Regions from separate parts of the Vreelandella sp. 2A-K22 genome, predicted to be linked through region 2. Evidence: predicted binding sites of a transcription regulator. Region 2 holds the regulator's gene; each other region holds the start of a gene.
The links. The regulator FNR, encoded in region 2, switches genes on or off when oxygen is low (the NO sensors DNR and NnrR bind a similar motif). The targets are predictions, from matches to a motif close to TTGATNTANATCAA.
Positions count from the first base shown of each region.

Region 1: the regulator FNR is predicted to act here: its motif matches at 2,804-2,817, upstream of ACW17M_RS12455 (enolase C-terminal domain-like protein).
Region 3: the regulator FNR is predicted to act here: its motif matches at 4,575-4,588, upstream of ACW17M_RS15125 (xanthine dehydrogenase family protein molybdopterin-binding subunit).

Region 1 covers NZ_JBSUGC010000008.1:78,796-85,526, forward strand. The annotation lists gene ACW17M_RS12445 (tripartite tricarboxylate transporter TctB family protein) at 1-309, opposite strand, end outside; gene ACW17M_RS12450 (Bug family tripartite tricarboxylate transporter substrate binding protein) at 329-1,273, opposite strand; gene ACW17M_RS12455 (enolase C-terminal domain-like protein) at 1,310-2,650, opposite strand; gene ACW17M_RS12460 (metallophosphoesterase) at 2,974-3,735, opposite strand; gene ACW17M_RS12465 (M48 family metalloprotease) at 4,936-5,697, shown strand; gene speG (spermidine N1-acetyltransferase) at 5,789-6,340, opposite strand; gene ACW17M_RS12475 (NAD(P)/FAD-dependent oxidoreductase) at 6,416-6,731, opposite strand, start outside.
Region 2 covers NZ_JBSUGC010000025.1:17,877-24,607, forward strand. The annotation lists gene ACW17M_RS23235 (DUF294 nucleotidyltransferase-like domain-containing protein) at 1-1,252, shown strand, start outside; gene ACW17M_RS23240 (3'-5' exonuclease family protein) at 1,258-1,911, shown strand; gene ttcA (tRNA 2-thiocytidine(32) synthetase TtcA) at 2,174-3,094, shown strand; gene fnr (fumarate/nitrate reduction transcriptional regulator Fnr) at 3,087-3,833, opposite strand; gene hemN (oxygen-independent coproporphyrinogen III oxidase) at 3,918-5,351, opposite strand; gene ACW17M_RS23260 (sulfite exporter TauE/SafE family protein) at 5,430-6,122, opposite strand; gene ccoS (cbb3-type cytochrome oxidase assembly protein CcoS) at 6,119-6,364, opposite strand; gene ACW17M_RS23270 (heavy metal translocating P-type ATPase) at 6,361-6,731, opposite strand, start outside.
Region 3 covers NZ_JBSUGC010000010.1:200,369-207,099, forward strand. The annotation lists gene htc1 (methyl-accepting chemotaxis protein Htc1) at 1-377, opposite strand, end outside; gene ACW17M_RS15115 (nucleotidyltransferase family protein) at 579-1,235, opposite strand; gene ACW17M_RS15120 (XdhC family protein) at 1,225-2,193, opposite strand; gene ACW17M_RS15125 (xanthine dehydrogenase family protein molybdopterin-binding subunit) at 2,193-4,463, opposite strand; gene ACW17M_RS15130 (MarR family winged helix-turn-helix transcriptional regulator) at 4,673-5,152, shown strand; gene ACW17M_RS15135 (N-carbamoylsarcosine amidohydrolase) at 5,197-5,862, opposite strand; gene ACW17M_RS15140 (maleate cis-trans isomerase family protein) at 5,913-6,662, opposite strand; gene ACW17M_RS15145 (alpha/beta fold hydrolase) at 6,705-6,731, opposite strand, start outside.

The DNA of each region.
Region 1 (6,731 bases), on a different contig from region 2:
AGAATTGATATAAACAATAATCAAAGCCACGATGGTCAGCCATTGCAAAATGCCTTTCTTCGGAGCAGTGGCATTAAGGGCTGTTGCGTCTTCCCGCACTCGCCTTGCAGCAAGCCATTCGTAAGAATCACGTATTAAGCAGGGCACAGCACACACAAAAATCAAGCCAGAAATCAACTTTGGAAAAGAAGCGGGGGAAAGCCCCCCCGCCATGCTGACGGCTGGCAGCGTAGTGGCCATATAAAACCCAATTGCCGATGCCACCACAAGAAACAGATCAAAGATCGGTTTACCTATATCCTTTGCCATCAGTCGCTAACTCCTTATTTTATTTAGCAGCTAAGTCGCCAGCACTGTCTTTCATCACTTCAGCAGATTCGGCGATAAACGCCTCTAACTCATCTCCATACAGCGGTACAATATCCAAGCCCAGATTCGAGGCAGTCTCTTCGAAGGATCCTTCTTCTACAATTTCTTTAATGGTGCTGACCCACGCTTCCTTAGCCTCTTCCGGTAGGCCATCAGGGCCCGCGATGCCGCGCCATACTGTCAGAGACAGGTTGTAGCCCTCCTCTTGGAAAGTAGGCACATCGGGCAGCGACTCGCTACGCTCTGCGTAGGACATACCCAAGGCTTTCAGACGACCTGACTCTAGCGCCGAGCGAAGTTCCGCTCCACCTAGCACCACGGCATCTACGTGCCCGCCCATAGCAGCGGAGATAGTCTCAGAACCGCCGGGATAGGGAATGAAGTTAAAATCGACTTCAGCGGTATCAGCAAAGGCCACCGCCGCGATGTGAGCTGATGACCCTACCCCCGAAACCCCCACTTGCACCGAGGTGCCTTCCTTCGCAGCCTCGACCATAGCGTCCAAGTCGGCGTATTCACTGTCTTCACCAACAGCGATGACGTAGGGCTCTTCAAGGATCTTGGCGACAAAATCAAAATCTTCGTAGGTAAAGTCAACATTACCCAACGCCTCCAAGGTCAGCAGTGCATTACTGGCGGCAGCTAAGGTATAGCCATCTGAATCTGATGCCTGAGCACGTGTCAGCCCCACGGCTCCGCCGCCGCCCGAGATATTGCGAATGACCAAGTTGGTATCGAGTTTTTCTTCCAGAAGCGGCTGTAGTGCGCGGACGAAGGTGTCGTTGCCGCCACCGGCTGAGAAGGGCACGATCATATCGATGTTTTGCTCAGGATATTCAGCAAATGCACCAGCACTGGCCAGCATTGCTGTTGCCACAGATAAGCTTAGCGCTAACTTTTTCATTGTAATGTCCTTCTTTGTTATGTTTAGGGTATTCACTCAGCGCACTAACGCTGGCTTTTTCGGATCAAACTTCCAATCATCTATCAAATACTGCATTGCCATCGCATCATCCCGAGCGCCAGCAGGCAGTGAAAGATAGAGCTTATTAGCCTCCTCTATGGCCTTCATATCGATGTCGACCCCAAGCCCCGGCGCATCGTTTACGGCCACTTTGCCACCCACAATCTCCGGCGGATTGCGAGTCAGGCGAGCGTCGCCCTCCTGCCATATCCAGTGGGTATCAAGCGCGGTTGTGCGCCCCACGGCGGCGGCCCCCACCTGGGCGAACATGGCAAGCGAAATATCGAAATGATTGTTGGAGTGCGAGCCCCAGGTCATACCATGATCCTGGCAGAGCTGGGAGACACGTACAGCACCGGAAAGTGTCCAGAAGTGCGGGTCGGCTAATGGAATATCGACTGAGCACAGCATCAGCGCGTGGGCCATTTCCCGCCAGTTGGTGGCTACCATGTTGGTGGCGACAGGCAACCCGGTGGCATGGCGAAACTCAGCTAAAATCTCGCGACCGGAAAAGCCCTGCTCTGCCCCGCAAGGATCCTCTGCGTAGGCAATCACACCGTGGAGATCCTTGCACAGCCGGATCGCCTCTTCTAGCGACCAAGCACCGTTAGGGTCAATGGTCGTGCGCGCATCCGGAAACGCATTGTGCAGCGCCGTGACGGCCGCTATTTCTTGCTCGCCAGCCAGAGCCCCGCCCTTTAACTTAAAGTCTTTAAAGCCGTATCGATCATGCGCCGCCTGAGCTAGCTCAACAATGTGCTGAGGGGTCATGGCCGCCTCGTCGCGCAAACGGTACCAGTCGTGATCCAAGCCCCCGGTGCCACGTCGAAAATCCAACGGCGTAGCGTGCCCATCACCGATAAAGAATAAGTACCCCAGCACGTCAACGCTGTCACGCTGCTTGCCGTTGCCTAGGAGCTCTGCCACCGGCACTCCCAGAAATTTCCCCATCAAATCAAGTAACGCCGCTTCAAGCGCGGCAACTGCATTGATGCGCAGTTCGAATGTCCAGGAGCCTTTGCCGAAATCTTCAAAATCGGCACTCCGTCCGATATTGTGTAACGACGCAATCATGGAGCGCATTTTCCCGATCGACTGACCGACCACCATCTCTCGTGACTGCTCAAGAGACGTTTGAATCGTCTCGCCACCGGGGGCTTCCCCTACCCCTACATTACCGTGGCTATCTTTGAGAATAACCAGGTTGCGGGTAAAATACGGCGAGTGCGCTCCACCGATATTGAGTAACATGCTATCGCGCCCTGCCACGGGAATGACCTGCATATCGGTTATCGTGGGAGTGTCGTGACTCGACATAAACAATTCTCCATTAGGCGGTGTTAGCGCGCAGATCAGCATCCCGCTCATTGCCGCATTAAAATAACGAAGGCGGACAAACGCAGCCCTTGTTGGTCAATCAAAGACTTTTAAACTCAAACCCACTCTTCGCTGCTTGGCATAGGCGATCTAATTATCCGGATCAATATGTCATACATCATACAAATAAGAAGATAAGTAGCATGACTTTCAGACGCAAGCAGCAGTAGTGAAAATTAAACCAAAGTAGCACTGGCTGACATGACTGCCAGCAAGTGATTAACAACCTAAAAAAGACATTAAATAACTGATTTTATTTATTTTTATACTTCAACCACCCAGCCTGGCTTAAATATCGCTGGAGTAAACTCATCAGGGTATCCACCAGGGTTGGCAATGATACGCGTGCCGTTACGCAGAATATCCACGGGTTCGTGAACATGTCCGTGCACCCATACATCCATATTGCCCATTAAATGAGGCAAATTGGAGGCAAACGCGGGGGATAACGCGTCGCCCAGATATTGGCCTGGGATACAGTCGTGTAGCGGGGCATGATGGCTAACCACCACCTTAGGGCCATCAAACGGCTGGGACAGCTCTTTTTCGAGCCAAGCAAGCGCTTCAGCATGCACCTGCTGGCTTGCCTGAGGTGTGAATGTCTCCCCTGGCGAGGTTTGAACGATTTTAAAGTCGGGCATGTAGCGCAACGCCTTAGACTCAGTATCGGCGGGGTTTTGCGTTGGGTCACCGGCGTACAACGCAAAGTCAGTCCATAGCGTTGTACCGTAAAAGCGTACGCCATTGAAGGTGACAGCACGATTATCCAGAAGCTCAATGTCGAGCCGCTCGGCTTCGAGCGCCAGCTCATCACGCAGCAGCGGCATGCAGGTACCGTAGAACTCATGGTTGCCTGGTACATAGATAATCGGCGTGTCTGGAAACTGGTGGCGCGCCCAGGCAAGGCCTTCGCACTTACGGTGAATATCCCCCGCCAGAACCACTACATCTGCCTCCACCTCAGGCAGCTCGCGGTTCCCGTCAAAAAACTCCAGGTGCAGGTCAGACAAAATACGCAGACGCATAGGGCTCCTCGTAACAAATACCTATTTAAACGATCTTACCCGGCCTAGGACACGTTGTCGCAGGGCATCGGTGTCACGTCAAGGCATGCTGCATTGCAGCAAAAATAGGCTATAATAACGATGTAGTCCCAATAGGAGGACCGCACAATGACTTTTTTAATAACCCCCCCTGCACGCGATAATGAAGTTCTAGAGTTCTGGAGCTTGAATGCTCAATGGCATCGTGCCGCAGTTGAAGCGCTGAAAGCCTATTTAGGCTAATTCAGGTGCTTTTGCGCCCTTTAGACCAAAAGCTAATCACCGAAGCCGGAATATTTTCCGGCTTTTTTATGACTATGAAAACCTTTTCCATTCAAAGACCTAATATCCAAACACAGATATTTGTAAGCCACGGCTTACGAAAAATGGCAAATCACCTACATCGTTAGGACTAGCCCTGAGTAAAAAAAGCTCTTAATATCCGACCACAGCTAAATTGCTGCTATGCACAACACAGGCTGTGTACAACATAAGCTTTCTACAACTTGAAGGCTTTACAACATAAGTTTTACAACAAGGTCTCATCGCATTCCCTGTCCCCTGAAAGAGGAGTGAACGCCATGCAACACTTAGTCACCCCAACACAAGCGTTGGAAGTAGATGTTATGGAAGTATGGGCACAGCGTGCCCGCCAACAACGTGCGGCACTTGACGCTATTAAAGCTTACCTGCGCTAAGTCCCCAAACGTCATATTGGTTCAACGCCGCTCAACGCCTCGTTTCAGCGAGGCGTTTTTTTACCTAGTTAAATGGACAAGCATCACTATCAGGTCTAAATATACGACCTCCAGGCTATAACTATGCTTTACGCAGCCATGCATTACCCTGCAACATAGTCTCTTGACACAAGACGCCTGTATAAGATAACGCTCTTCTGCTTACCCGCACTCCTTACCAGATGAACCGCTTTAATGCTCGCTACCATTAGGCTTAATTATATTTGTCACCTCTTTAAAAAAACAAATAGTATTGCAATACCTAGTGGATTAATGATAACCACCTCGACGCTTCAGTATACATAGTCCCCCCAAATCATTTACTTCACGGCTGGGTATGGAGTTATATAAAGAAATAGTCTAATATTAATTCGGCTGATAAAGGCGCAATACTCAACGTGCAGACTCTTCTTGTTATGCACGCACATTGACGAAGGAACGGACGATGCAAACACCTTTTTTGGTTCGCAAAACATCTTATGCTTTAGGTTTAGTGGCGACACTCGCCCTTAGCGGCTGTCAATCAGGCGCTGATCTCGGAGGCTTAATGTCTGCGGGCTCCAGCTTAGCCGGCGCTGCCACGATGTCAGATCAGCAAATGCAACAACTAGGCGATCAAACCATCGCCCAGCTTGACTCCCAGAACCACCTTGTTGCAGACGATAGCCAGTATGCAAAACGCTTGGCCGAGTTAACCCAAGGCTGGGAAACAGTCGACGGCCATACGCTTGACTATAACGTTTATCGAATAGAAGAAATGAATGCTTTTGCGGTACCCAACGGATCCATTCGACTGCATAGCGGGCTGATGGATGAGATGACCGACGATGAAGTGCGTTACGTTATCGCCCACGAGATCGGCCACGTCTCGTTAGGACACTCCAAGCGTGCTTTCCAGGTTGCCTATGCTGCTTCCGCTGCACGTGAAGCAGCTGCGGCCAGCGGCAGCACTACCGCCGCCGCACTATCAAGCTCTGAGCTTGGTGACCTGGGCGAAAAACTGATCAATGCTCAGTTCTCTCAAAGCCAAGAGAGTGCAGCTGATGACTATGCCATTGAGCTAATGCAGCGCCACGACATGAATGCAGAGGCTTCAGTTGCAGCTCTACGCAAAATGGAAGCCAAATACGGCAACAACAGCAGCGTCTTCTCCAGCCACCCAGCAGCGGGTGATCGTGCAGAGCGCCTAGAAGCTTCGTTCCAGTAAAGCTCAGGCACTGGTACTCCTGCCAAGTTAGTCTTGATAATGAATGGCAGGAGTATTGGTTGCTTAGGTTTACCGATTTTTCTTACCCCCACTAAGCCCACTCGCCACCCTCTTCTTGCTGTTCGGACAGTTGCGTCAGGTAAGTGCCCTGCAAGATATACATCCGCTTTACATCGCGGTATTTGCCATTGATAAAGAACTCCTGCACCAAGTGGCCCTCTTCTATAAAGCCACTCTCCTCGTAAAGATGAATCGCTTTGACATTATCCACCGCCACAATGAGATATACCTTGTGCAGGTTTAGAATGGTGAACGAGTAATGCAGCGCTTGGCGAATTAACGTGCGCGCAAACCCTTTGCCCTGATGCTCCGGGGTAATAATGATTTGAAACTCGCCGCTGCGATGGATGTAGTCGATCTCGATCAGTTCTACCAGACCGATGGCATTTCCATGGCTATCTTCAGCGACAAAGCGCCGTTCGGCGTTGTCATGGATATGCTTGTTATACAGCTCCTCCAGCTCATCAAATGACTCGTAAGGCTCTTCAAACCAGTACGACATAATGCTCTGGTTATTATTTAGCTCATGCACAAAGCGCAGGTCGTTGCGCTCCAGTGCACGCAAATAAAGTGTATGGCCCATTGCCCGCTTTCCTTATGAATATCCGTTAAGAATACTCGTTTTAAACTTGCCCGCCACTCGGTTCTTGCCTTTAGGTTAGGCCATTTTGGCCAGGCGTCTAAATGAAAACAGCTCCGCCAAAGGGTGTTCTCTACCCTCTATAAGCGCTCGCAGCAGTTTGGCGCCTATCATGCTATAGCTAATGCCGTTGCCGCCGTAGGCCATGGCAAAATGAACGCGTGGGCCTAGGGCGTCATGCGGGCCGAAAAAAGGTAGACCGTCGTCGGTTTCAGCAAAGGTGCCACCCCAAGAGAATGTTGGGTTGATATCGAGCTTAGGCCATAGCGTTGCTATTTTAGCTGTTAGCCCTTCGGCCTTTTCTTCTACCCTCGCATCGCGGCGCTTGGGAATA
Region 2 (6,731 bases):
TCTGCTCAACGCCTTAGTGCTAAAGGGCAGCGCGGTAACATCATCGGTGGATAAGATCGCCCATTTTAACTTGGTGACCGTCGCACCGGATCAGTACTTATTTGAAGTATTGGTGCTGATGACCCGCCATAAAGTGGCGCGGGTGGTAGTGATGGAGCAAAACGTCTTGAAAGGCGTTGTAGAGCTCACCGACGTGCTTAGCTACTTCTCAAGCCGCAGCTATGTGGTGAGCCTGCAGATCGAGCAGGCGACCAACTTAGAGGCGCTTTCGGCTGCCAGTCAGCGCACCCCGGAGCTGGTCAAAGCGCTGATGGCCCAGGGCGTTAAGCTGCGCTTTGCGATGGATCTGCTTGCGGCACTAAACGGCCGTATTATTAGCAAGGCCTGGGAGTTCACTGTCGATAAGCGCTATCACGAGCAGAGCTGCATGATGGTGATGGGCAGCGAAGGGCGCGGTGAGCAGATTCTAAAAACGGATCAGGATAACGGCTTGATTCTTGCCGATGAAACCCAGTGGCCTGATCTTGCCAGCCATATGCAAACGCTCACCGATACCCTGATTCAGCTTGGTTACCCGCCGTGCCCCGGCAACATTATGGTGTCTAACCCCGAGTGGGTGGCCACGGTATCCCAATGGAAAGGTAATATTGCCAAGTGGGCCAGGGAGCGTGATGGCGATAGCCTGATGAAGCTGGCCATTATGCTCGATGCTCATGGCGTGGCGGGCAACCCGAGCTTGCTTGAGAGCGTGCGCGATGAGCTGTTTGAACGCTGCTCGGGCGATGAGCTGCTGCTTTCCTATTTTGCCCGCACGGCGCTGCGCTTTTCGACGCCGCTGACGCTGTTTGGTTCGCTGAAAAAGCCTCAGCACGGTATCGATATCAAGAAAGGCGGTATTTTCCCTATCGTGCACGGTGTCCGCACCATGGCGCTTGAGCGGCGCATCAAAGCCACCTCGACGTTTGATCGCTTGGATGCCCTGGTTACTGACGGCCGGTTGGATCGCCGTTTTGCCGATGACCTGGGCGAAGCGTTGGCGCTCTTTTCTGAGCTGCGCCTCAAGCAGCAGCTAAGTACGCTGGAAACTTCTGCGGATGCGAAAGAAACTAACGCCCAAAGCAGCAGACGCGCTAACCGTGTCGTGGTGCAGAACCTCTCTTCCCTGGAGCGCGACCTACTGCGCGAAGCGATGCATATTGTCAAAGACTTTAAGCAGCGGCTTTCCCACCGTTACCATTTGGAGTATTCGTGAGCGGAATGCGGCTGTTAGATCGACATGTGACGCTATTTAGCGGCTCGCTGCGCACCTTGTTAAGGCGTGAAAGTGACCGGCGTCGTTGTGCAGATTCCCCCTATGCCTGGCTGTTTCAGCCCTATATGGGCGAAGAGCTGGTGGCGCTCGCCTGCACAGCAACGCCCACGCAATCATCACCTGTGATCAGCGTGGCGGCAGTGGTGCTGAGCCATCAGCAGGTGCATACCAGTCGTGCTTTTGTGATCACCCTTGGTAGCGCAAAGCAGCCCGAGAGCGCAACGCTGCGCCGTCATCACTTGCTGTGCGAGGCGGGGGAGATACTGCCACCAAATAGTGATAACTTGAGCGCGCTAGTAGAATTTATCGGCAATCGGCCCATCGTTGGCTGGCAGTTAGAGAAGCGCATTGGAGCATTGAATGCACTACTCAGTAAGCGGCTGAATTTTGCCCTGCCCAACGCCCAGGTCGATGTGGCAAAACTGCATCAGCGCCAACTGCGCCGTTTGCACCCGGAGGTCGAAGCGCCCAGCAGCTTCGCCCAGGCGTTGGCATGCTGGCAAGTACCCGTCATGGGCATGCAGAGTGTGCTTGGAGAGGCCACCGCCAGCGCACTGCTGTATATGCGCCTGCAGCGTATTATGGCGCAGGTGGCATAGTAGTCTCTTTCGTCGTGGCGAGGACAGCTTTCCGCGAGGGCGCTGTGAACCCCTCCCTGGGCGCTACTTTTGTCATCCATGACAAAAGACCCTCGCTCCAAGCTGCCCTCGCACCGAGGTATGGTGCAGCGGTCAAAATAGTCACTTCCAATTGCGATATCTTGTGTGGCTACGTCTGATTAGTTGGGTCAGGCGGTGAGTGTTGTTAGAATAGTTATTACTTTTTTCTCTCACGCCTTCTACCCTCGGCAGTGCTTATACCATGCAAACTCTTGATCACTTTGATCCTGCTCACCTTGATACGGTTGGAGCCACCCCAGCTGACGCTGAGCACGACCAGCCTGAGCTGGCTGATGCGAAGCAGAAGCGTGAATTTAACAAGCTGCAAAAGCGTCTGCGCCGAGAAGTGGGCAATGCGATCATTGATTATCAAATGATCAATGAAGGTGATCGCGTAATGGTCTGCCTCTCCGGTGGAAAGGACAGCTACACGATGCTGGAGATTTTGCGCAATTTGCAGCGCAATGCGCCGGTCAATTTTTCGCTGGTAGCGGTCAATCTGGATCAAAAACAGCCGGGTTTTCCCGAGCACGTATTGCCTGCGTATCTGGATAAGCAGGGCGTGGAGTACCACATTGTCGAGCGCGATACTTACTCGGTGGTAAAAGAGAAAACCCCGGAAGGTAAAACCACCTGCGCGCTTTGTTCACGGCTGCGGCGCGGCTCGTTGTATGGCTTTGCCGAAGAGATTGGCGCCAATAAGATAGCCCTGGGCCATCACCGGGAAGATATTCTCGAAACACTGTTTCTCAATATGTTCTTTGGCGGCAACCTGAAAGCGATGCCGCCAAAGCTGCTATCCGATGATGGGAAGAATATCGTTATTCGGCCGTTGGCCTACTGCAAAGAGGCTGATATCGCCGAGTTTTCGCGGCTGATGGCGTTTCCGATTATTCCCTGCAACCTGTGCGGTTCACAGCCTAATATGCAGCGTCAGGTGGTCAAAGAGATGCTCGCCGAGTGGGACAAAAAGTTTCCTGGCCGCCTGGAGAGCATGTTCAAGGCTGTCACCAACATTGCCCCTTCCCAGTTGGCCGACCGCAGCCTGTTCGATTTTGAAGGCCTTGAGGCCAAGCAAGCAGAGCTACTGGCGGGGCGTATCCAAGCCTTTAACGTCAGCTAACTGTTTGCTCTTCCTCTTCGGCGAGGGTAATCAAGCGCGGCATATCGAGAATGTTGACCTCTCGCCCGGAGACCGCCACCACGCTCTGCTGCTGAAAGCGGCTTAGTATGCGGCTGACCGTTTCCACCGCTAAGCCCAGGTAGTTGCCGATATCAGCCCTGGGCATTGAGAGGCGAAAGCTGTAAGGCGAGTAGCCCCGGCGACGAAAACGATCCGAGAGGGTAATCAAAAAACTTGCTAGCCGCTGATCGGCGGTTTTACGCGAAAGTAGCCGCATCATACGCCGGTCATCGCGCAACTCTTTGCTCATGCTACGATAAAGCTGGCCACGCAGTTCGGGTAGCTCCTCCGAGAGTAAGTCCAGGCGGTCAAAAGGAATCTCGCAGACGGTGGTCGTTTCCAGGGCGATAACGCTACCGGGGTAATGCTCTTCGTCAATGCCATCCAACCCCACCAATTCACTGGGCAGGTAGAAATTGGTCAACTGCTCGCTGCCGTTACCTTCGGCGGTGATCTGTTTCAAACTGCCCGAACGGACTGCGTAAACGCTGGTAAAGGTGTCGCCCTGACGAAACAGCGGTTCGCCTTTTTTCAGCGGCGCGCGACGACGAATAATGGCGTCGAACTGCCCCACGTCGTCCAGCTCAAGGGCAAGTGGCAGGCACAGTGAGCTCAAACTGCAGGTTTGGCAGCGAGCTTCATGGAGTAGCGAGCGCCGACGGCTCATGGGTTCCAACATGCTTTGCTCCTTGAGAGGGTCCCGCTTATCAATTAGAAAATCCTTACTTATTATAGTCGCTTTAGCATGCCTGCAATAAGGTGATTAAACAATCTTAGAATACTGTTGTCCCGTTTGCCCGGAAAGATGGGTATCAAACGCCATTGCTATATGGCGAATCAGCAGCCGCCCCGTCGGCGTGGCGTTAAGCTGATCACCGCGGCGGGTCAGCAGGCCATCCTGTTCGGCGCTCTGCAGGCGCTCAAGCGCTGGCGCAAAGTAGCGGGGGGCATCGATGTTCCAGCGTTGACTAACGGCGGCCAGGTCAATGCCCATATCGCACATCAGCCGCTCAATCACGTCCCGCCGGATCAGGTCGTCATCACTTAAGCGTATGCCACGCACGGTGGCAAGCTGCCCCTGATCCAGCGTCGCTTCGTAGCTTGCCAGATCGCTCGGGTTCTGCGCATAGACGTCATCAATGCGCGAAATCGCCGATACGCCAAGCCCGATTAAGTCGCACTGAGCATGGCTGGAGTAGCCCTGGAAGTTGCGCTGCAGCGAGCCTTCGCGCTGGGCAATAGCCAGGCTATCGTCAGGGCGGGCAAAGTGATCCATACCGATATGCACATAGCCAGCTGCGGTGAGCATTTCGATGGTGGTGCGCAGAATCGCTAGCTTCTCTTCTCCGCCTGGCAAGTCATCGACATTAATGCGCCGCTGCGGGGCAAAACGCTCGGGCATATGCGCGTAATTAAACACAGAAAGGCGCGCCGGGTTGAGCTCGATCACCTGGCGTAGGGTGTTGGCAAAGCTCTTTTCAGTCTGAAATGGCAAGCCATAAATTAGGTCGAGATTGAGCGAGCGAAAGCCCAGGCGATGCGCCTCCTCCATCAGCGTTTCGGTAAGTACCCGAGGCTGAATACGGTTAATCGCTTTCTGCACCAGCGGGCTTAAATCCTGCACGCCCAGGCTGATGCGATTAAAGCCGAGGGATTCGAGATGGCGCAGCGTAAACACATCCGCTTCGCGAGGATCTATTTCAATTGCGTAATCGCGATCAGCAGACGATGAAAGACCAAAACGTGCATCCAGTCGATCAATCAGGTCGCCCATCTGGTTCAAACTGAGAAATGTCGGCGTGCCGCCGCCCCAATGCAACTGCTCCACCGGTCGTGATGTATCCAAGTGGCGTGCGGTCAGCACCATTTCACGGTCAAGCCGGGCTATATAGGGCTCGGCAAGGGCAGTGTTTTTGGTAGCGATTTTATTACACGCGCAGTAGAAGCAGATCTTGCGGCAGAAGGGCACATGAACGTACAGAGAGAGCGGACGCTTACTGGCATTGCTACGCTCCAATGCCTGGGTCAGGTCGCCAGGGGTAAATTGGTCGTGAAACGACAGCGCCGTGGGGTAGGAGGTGTAGCGTGGGCCGTTGGTGTCGTAGCGACTCAGTAACGCTTCGTCCCACACCGGCTGCATAGGGGCTGCGGCAGCAGCGGGTGCAAGAGGCAAGGCAGCAGGGGTATGAACGGGCATGAAGGGGCGCTCCGACGTTAGGAAATGCCGCTAGCCTAACCCGTGGTTAGGAGGTAAATGTTGAGCCACGTCATGCTATTAGAGGTTGTGTACCGAAAGCGTCCACAGTTGCCACAGTGCAAAAGCGATAATTGTCAGCGCTGCCACGCTGCGGGTCGCGGGGTGACGTATCAAATGGCTGAGCTGGCGGGCAGCCAGGCCAGTGGCAAGCAGCGCAGGTAGGGTGCCAAGCCCAAAGGCGCCCATGAGTAGAGCGCCCTGAAGCGGGTCGGCAATCGCTAAGCTCCAGGCCAACATGGAGTAGACCAACCCGCAGGGGAGCCAGCCCCAGAGCGCTCCCAGGGCGAAGGCTTGGGGAATATGCACTACGGGCATCAAGCGACGCCCCACGGGTTCGATAAAGCGCCATAGTCGCCGGCCAACGGCCTCCACTTTGAGCAGCCCTTTCCACCAGTTGGCGATATACAGTGCCATTAAGATCAGCATCAGTGCGGCAAATACCTGGAGTAGCAGGCGTGCCGTAGCAGAAAGGGAAAACAGCGTGCCTAGCAGTGCCACCAGCGCGCCTGCGCTCATATAGCTAACAATGCGGCCTGTGTTGTAGCTGAGCAGCAGGCCTCCCATGCGCGCCGGATGACGCATGCTGGGGGGGACTGCAAAGGTGAGCGCGCTCATAATGCCGCCACACATACCAATGCAGTGGGCGCCGCCCATCAAGCCAAACACAAACGCCGCCATTAGCGGCGGCAGATCAAGCCCCGTTGGATTCATGGCCGAGGCTCTTGGTCGTCGGGTGTGTCTGCCGCTGATGGTTCGGAAGATTTTTGCTTTGCCTGCTGATGCTGGCGGCGCTGCTCAGGGCTAAGATCGTTTTCATCCTCATCAAATAGAATGCGGTGCGCTGGGCCTTCTAGGTCATCGAACTGATCATTTTTCACCGCCCAGAAAAACGCCCAGACGGCGAGGCCCAGCAAAATCAGGGAAAGCGGGATCAACAGATAAAGAATCGTCATGCGGCCACCGGTGTTGAGGTGTCGAGCGTTGGCGCGGGCTGAGGTCGCCAGCGCGACAGTCGCAGGGCATTACCCACCACTACTAGCGAGCTAAGCGACATTCCAATTGCAGCTAGCCAGGGCGGCACCAGACCCATTGCCGCCAGCGGCAGCGCCGAAAAGTTGTAGCACACTGACCAAATCATGTTCTGGCGCATGATACGCCGGGTGGCGCGGGAAATCTCGATGGCCTCAAAAATCCGCATCAGGCGTGGGCTGAGCAGCACTGCGTCGGCGCGGGTGCGGGCTAGGTCCGTTGCGCCATTCATGGCAATCGCCACATCGGCACCGGCTAACACCGGCACGTCGTTAATGCCGTCACCAATCA
Region 3 (6,731 bases), on a different contig from region 2:
TCGGCTATCTCCAAGTTGACGCCTGCGTGAGTTAGGGTTGCTCCGGATGCGTCAGCAAAGAACAGTGACTCGATGGTGCCCCCTGGTGGGTAGCGCTTTTCGAGCCAAGCGCGGTGAGACGCAAGCGGCACGTCTTCCACCAAACGCTCATCCTGAGCAAGTACGGAGATCCAATTACGGTACCCGGTAATCCAGCGGCTGATTTCATCTGCCCGTGCTTCTACCTGCCGCTTACCGGCATTATCGATTAACGCTGGAATAGCCTGGTTAAGCTGTTGATTGACGACAAAGCCTAAAATGACGGCTACCACTAAGAGAGGTATAGCGACAGCGACCAGCAGTTTCTGCGTCAGTGAAAGACGAGAAATTTTTTTCATTTGTTGCCTCGATATGTTGGCCAGAAGCAAAGCACGAGGATGTTGATGAGTGCCATGCTTTGACTGTTTAATGGTTCCCTGGGTGTTATTCTTACTACCGCTAATCATTAACGGTCGATCCTGCACTTGCTTAAATATTTGATTTTTTTAATATCTTTTCGACTAATATAATAATGTTAAACTGAAAGTCTGTTTCAGATTTTAATGTAATTTTTGTTGTGATTTTTGTTGTAGTCTTGTATGCATTTTCGCGCTTCTTGTATTTTTTTGTGATTTTGTTAAATCATCGAGGTAGTCGACGTCAGTGCACACGCCTGGGTCGTTGAGAGAGGCATAAATAACACAGTCGCTATGCTTTTTGATGACAGGACTTGCACCTCTGTCATTTTCTAAAAGTGCCAGTTCGTGCCAGAATTCTCTTCCAAAAACAACAGGGTGCCCAGGATTTTCTTGGTGTATTGGCTGTACGATACTCCCTGGGGTGGCCATTTTTGTTAATACACCGCATGTCTCTTCACTTACCCAAGGGAGGTCGGCTAACCATACTGCGGCAGCACGATAATGATGTATGCTTTCATCGCTGCAGAGTTGTCTAAAAGCATCGCTAATACTGTAACCAAGGCCTAAATGACTGCGCTGACTAATAATAATGTGATTCGTTGGTGTAAGGCCGAGTGACTGGGCGTTATCTTCGGGTTTGATAACAACGCGGCTATTAGAAAAAGTTTTCTGAATAGTTCGTAAAGTGGAGCTAAGCAGCGTTTCCCCATTGCCTAACTTGGCGACTCTTTTATCGCTGCCAAAGCGGCTTGATTGCCCTGCCGCCATCACGATGACTATGATATCGCTACAAGGCATGGCGTTCTTTTCCGCGAGAGAGGCGAGCAATATCGGCCATCACGGCTAGCGCAATTTCAGCCGGTGTTTTGCTACCCAGATTAAGCCCAATGGGCATGGCAATTCTTGCTACTTGGCTTTCCGTCAGGCCGCCAGAACGTAGCAGTCGTTCGGCACGCTGCTGTGATGTCTGCTGAGAGCCCATAACGCCAATGTAAAAGGCTTCCGTTCGGACGGCTTCGATCATCGCTAAATCATCGATACGCGGGTCATGGGTCAAGGCCACAACGGCGGTATTGGCATGGCAACCGCCAGAGGCAATAAACACGGAGGGCAGTACCGCCTGCACTTCCACTCCGGCGACAGCAAAATTTTGCCTAGGCTCGTCTCTGGGGTCGCAGACAATCACTTCAAAACCAAGCGTTTGGGCAAACAGCGCACAGGGCGCAGAGACTGAAGAGATCCCCGCGATAATCAGCCGTAGCGCAGGGCCTATGCGAATATTGACGCTATCTGTATCGAAAGTAACGGTGGGCTCGGTGTTATTCGATGGGTTAAAGCGCTTGCCGCTGCCATCCAGTGTGATACAGCGGGTTAGCGGTTGGCGACCCAGTAGCGTGGCATGCATCACTTCTAGGTGAGTGAGGTTTTCGGTGTTGGGCGCTAGCCGTTCAACCAACACTTCAAGGCGACCACCGCAGGGTAAACGAATATTCGCTGAACCAGCGTCACCGCCATAGCGCACCCGTTGAACCGGTTCGTTAAACTCACCCTTTTGAAGCCTTGCGATAAAGTCTTCTTCGACACAGCCACCTGACAGTGACCCCAGATAGTCGCCTGTCGAACATGCGACCAGCATGGCACCCGGCTCCCGGGGGGCCGAGCCAAAAGTTTTCAGAACTGTGCATAGCCAAACGGTCAGCCCCTGGTTGGCCCATTTCAACGCACGTTCGATAACCTGTAGATCAAGATGGTGCATTAAATCGCCGCCTCCATGGGGAGTCGAAGGGCGGCTTTCAGTGCATCGCGAATGGTGTCAGGGGTAAAAGGGGGATGGGTAAAGCGTACCCCCGTGGCATCAAAAAGCGCGTTGGCAATCGCGGGAGCGCCGGGCAGTGAGGCGGACTCCCCAACACCGAGTGGGGGCAGTTCAGGGCGATCAAGCAGCATGACGTCGATGGGAGGCAGCTCCGAGAAACGCAGAATAGGGTAGCCGCCCCACTCTCTGCTGGTTGGTAAACCATCCTCAAAGGTTACCCGCTCCTTTAAAGTGCGGCTGAGCATCTGGATCACATTACCATGCACCTGATGGCGAACGCCGGCGGGGTTCACCATCAGGCCCGCATCCTGACCTACATATAGGTTCTCGACGACAACCCGTCCACTCTTCACATTGACTTTAAGCTCAATCACCCAGGCGGCGAGCGCGGCACCAAAGCCGGGAAATTTACTATGTACGTACTGGGCGTAAGCGAATCCTCGGCCGTAGCGCCACTCGCCATCGCTACTCGGATTGGTGTTAGCGGTGCAGGGTTTCCAGTTCGCACGTTCGGCTAACGCTTCGACAAGCTCGCAGGCGCGGTTATCGGCTAAGTAGCGCAACCGATAGGCGACAGGATCTTCACCCGCCAAGTAGGCGAGTTCATCAATATAGCTTTCGTGGGCGAAAGTGCTGGGCAGCGCCGAGACACCACGCAGCCAGGAGGCGCGCACCAGGGTCGGGACGTCGTCGCACACTATTTGGCGATGAGGGTAGCGGTAGGGCGGCACCGATGTTCGATCCCCCATTTCAAAGGGGATATCAATAGGTGGGGCAGCACCGGTCAGCAGTAGTGCCAGGGTGGGCGCACTGTTAGAGGGGTAGCGCGTATTAAAGCGATAGCCTGCTGGGCTGCCATCTGCGTTTAAGCCTCCCTGAATGGCCATATACTGAGCAGCCCCTTTAGGCTCCCAGGTGTGCTCCTGCTCACGGGTTAGTTGTACACGAACAGGTCGACCCACCGCCTGAGAGAGCAGCACTGCATCCGCGCCAACGTCGTCGGCGCAGTTGCGGCCATAGCAGCCTGATGTTTCCATACGGGTAATGGTGATAACACCTTCATCCAAACCGGTAAGGCGGGCGAGGTCGGCGCGCAGGCTGTGTGGATTTTGGGTGCCCGACCATACGTGAAGGCCATCTTCGTTGGCATCGGCGACAGAGCACGAAGGGCCGATGGAGCCATGCAGTTGGAAAGGCCACACATAGTGACGATTGAGCGGATGTTGTGCGGCGGCCAGAGCGCTGTCGAGATCACCCTCTTCGAGGAGTATGCGCTGCTTGCTGGGCAGGTCGAGCAGTGCTTGCTCTATGTTGTCCAACTGAGGCAAGCCTTCGATTGGGCGCCACTGGATCTTTAGCTGCTTGGCTGCGGCAGCAGCCTGCTCTTCACGCTCGGCCACCACGCCAACAAAGTCACCGACCACCACGACGCTTATCACACCTGGCAAATGCGCCACAGAGCTTTCATCTACCGCGATTAAACTGTTGCCAATAAAGTCGCCGCTATCATGGCCTACATAAGGCGGACGAATCACTCGCCCATGCAGCATGTTGGGCAGACGTAGGTCGTGGATAAAGGTCAATTGCCCAGTGGCCTTGGCGGGTATATCCACGCGGGAGGTCGATTGGCCGACCAGGGTATAATGGCTGACCGGCTTAAGCGGCACCTCATCGGCAAGCTTTAATGCATGACGGGTGCCCCGCAGCAACTCCCCAAAGCTAACGGATGAACGGTTATTATCACTTGGCGTAATAGCGCCGTTCTGGCAGCTAAGTAGTGAGTGCTCAGTGTCAAAGTGCTTTGCTGCCAGGGTTAATAGGTACTCCCGCGCCTGTGCCGCAGCTCGGCGTAAAGGCTCGGCAGTGATCTGAATCGATGCACTGGCTATGGTGGGGCCTTGGTTGGGGGCTTCAACGGAGTTGCCCAGCACCATGGTGACGCTGTCGAACGCGACGCTGAGCTCTTCTGCAACAATTTGAGCGAGCGCCGTGCGTATGCCCGTGCCCAGGTCTACGTGGCCGTTGAAAGCCACGATATGACTAGCGCTCAGTACGGCAATGAATATCTCAGGCTCATGGGGGGTGAAGTTTGAGTGTGTACCTGGCTGTCCGGGCGCGGGCTTGGGGGGCGTAACCGGGTCGCGATAGATCACCAGAACATCAGACCCATACAGCAGTGACTCTCTTGTATAGTCTGATTTATCAGCCATGTCTGCCTCCCACGCTCGCGTTTACGATGATCAGTGCGGATGAATTTTAGGTGATGAAAGAGCGATAACTAAGGTAAAATTATAGCGTGTACGCCATAAAAGCATGATGAATTGATCCAGCGCAAGGAGTATTTCATACGTTGATGCATCATTTTGTTAACCAGTGCCATACTCGATACACGACGTCGCCAATAGATTAAGGATATGGAATGACAACGGATAGTGCGTTCAAACACTCGTCTTCCGGCGAGCACTCTACGCCTTCAGAGCAAGGGTATGATTTCTCTGAGCAAGTAGGGCATCTACTGCGTAAAGCCTACCAGCGGCATACGGCTATTTTTCAGCGCTACAGCAACGATAAACAGCTCACGGCCATTCAATTTGTAACGCTGTGCACGGTGATGGAGCGCGGCCCCAGCTCGTTAACCGATATCGTCAACGCTACGGCGATTGATCCAGCCACTATCCGTGGCGTCATTAAACGTCTTAAAGCGCGGGGGTGGATCTCGCTAACTACCGACCCCAATGATCAACGCAAAGTCATGGTCGTGATCACTGAGGCCGGGGAGACATTAGTCGAGGCTATGGTGCCCAGTGCCAAGCAAATTAGCGATCAGACCATGAAAAATCTCAACCCGGCAGAGCGGGTCGCTTTAATGCATCTGCTGGAAAAAATGAACGCGGACTGATGACTCAACAGAGACGTCCGTTTCACCTGCGTTTTCGGATACTCCTAACGCTTCATTAAGTATCCCAGTGTTTCATCCAGTCCAATCACATCGCCATATTTGCTATCGATATCAAACAGGTTAGCTTCATGGGGCGCGGGGTGACGGTCACCCACGCAGTCACGCACGACCATCACCCGAAAGCCGTGCTGTACTCCATCAACGGCGGTGGCGCGAATGCAGCCACTGGTGGAGCAGCCGGTAATGATGAGTGTATCGATACCCATGGCGATTAGTGTGGAGGCAAGCGAAGTTCCAAAGAACGCGCTGGCATACTGCTTGGTCATTACCAGCTCATCTTCACGGGGTGCCACCTCGGGGCAGAACTCGGCGTAAGGATTGCCCGCCACCATCGCCCGCATGACCGGCGCCTTCTTGACCCAAATGCCGCCATCGATTTGATCCGGGGCGTGATACAGGATGTTGGTGTGGATAACAGGCGTGCCAGTGCGCCGTGCGGTATTGAGTAGCGGCGGCATATTGGCCACCGCATCCACCACGCCCTGGGCAAATAGCGGCGAACCTGGTGTGGTGTAGCCTTGCATAAAATCAACCACCAGCAGCGCGGGCCTTTTGCCAAAGCCGATGCGCCCATCCCACACGCCTCGGTAGTTGTCCGTGGCAGTGTTATCGCTAACGCCATCGCTGTTATCAGTCGTGTGTGGTGACATGGTCGTCTCCTTAATCAGCACACTATATCGTCAATAAGTACCTGATCTCGTTAGTAAGCCCCTGACAAGAGGGCGCCCGCGCCCGGTACGATGGGCTCCAGGTCGAGTGCCTTGAGCATGGCATAGGTGGTCGCGATAGCTGCGGTAACCACCGGCTTGCCGGTCAGGGCTTCGACCTTGGCGACGGCCGGTAGTGACGGCATTTGTACACAGGCTGACAAGACGATAGCGTCCACGTTACTTAAATCGAGACTGGCGACGATTTCGGGGAGATTGGCGGGGTCGTGGCGAGCGACATCCAGGTTATTAGGGATCTCAAGCGCTCGGTAGTCGAGCACGTCAATGCCTTCCTGGCGGATGTAGTCCACCACCATTTCGGTCAGCGGCTTCATGTAGGGGGCCACTACCACCACGCGCTTGGCTTTCATCACACCCAGGGCATCAACCAGAGCACCGGCGCTGGTGACCACCGGCGTGTCGCAGCCGTTCTCTTCGGTGCGGCTGCGCAGACGCTTTTGCGACTCTCGGTGGTAGCCGGGCCCCATCGCCATAATGGCAACCAGGCAGGCATACCCCATCACATCCACTGCGGCATCGGAGAGCTCCAGGGCGCAGCGATCCGACTCTGCATCCATGGCAGCCAGCTCGTCCTTGCTGACGTTCTTCATGCGCATGCGGCTGGAGTGGAAGGTAAAGCGCTCCGGGCGGATTAACTGCCGCGCCGTAAGCATGGCGGGTATTTCGGTCTCCATGGTGATATTGGAGCTGGGGACGATCTGGCCGATACGGTAGCTTTTGATCTCGTTCTTTATATAGTTGCTGGTCATGGTATTTGGCCTCTCTTAGAGCTCGCTGCCCAGGAAGTCTTC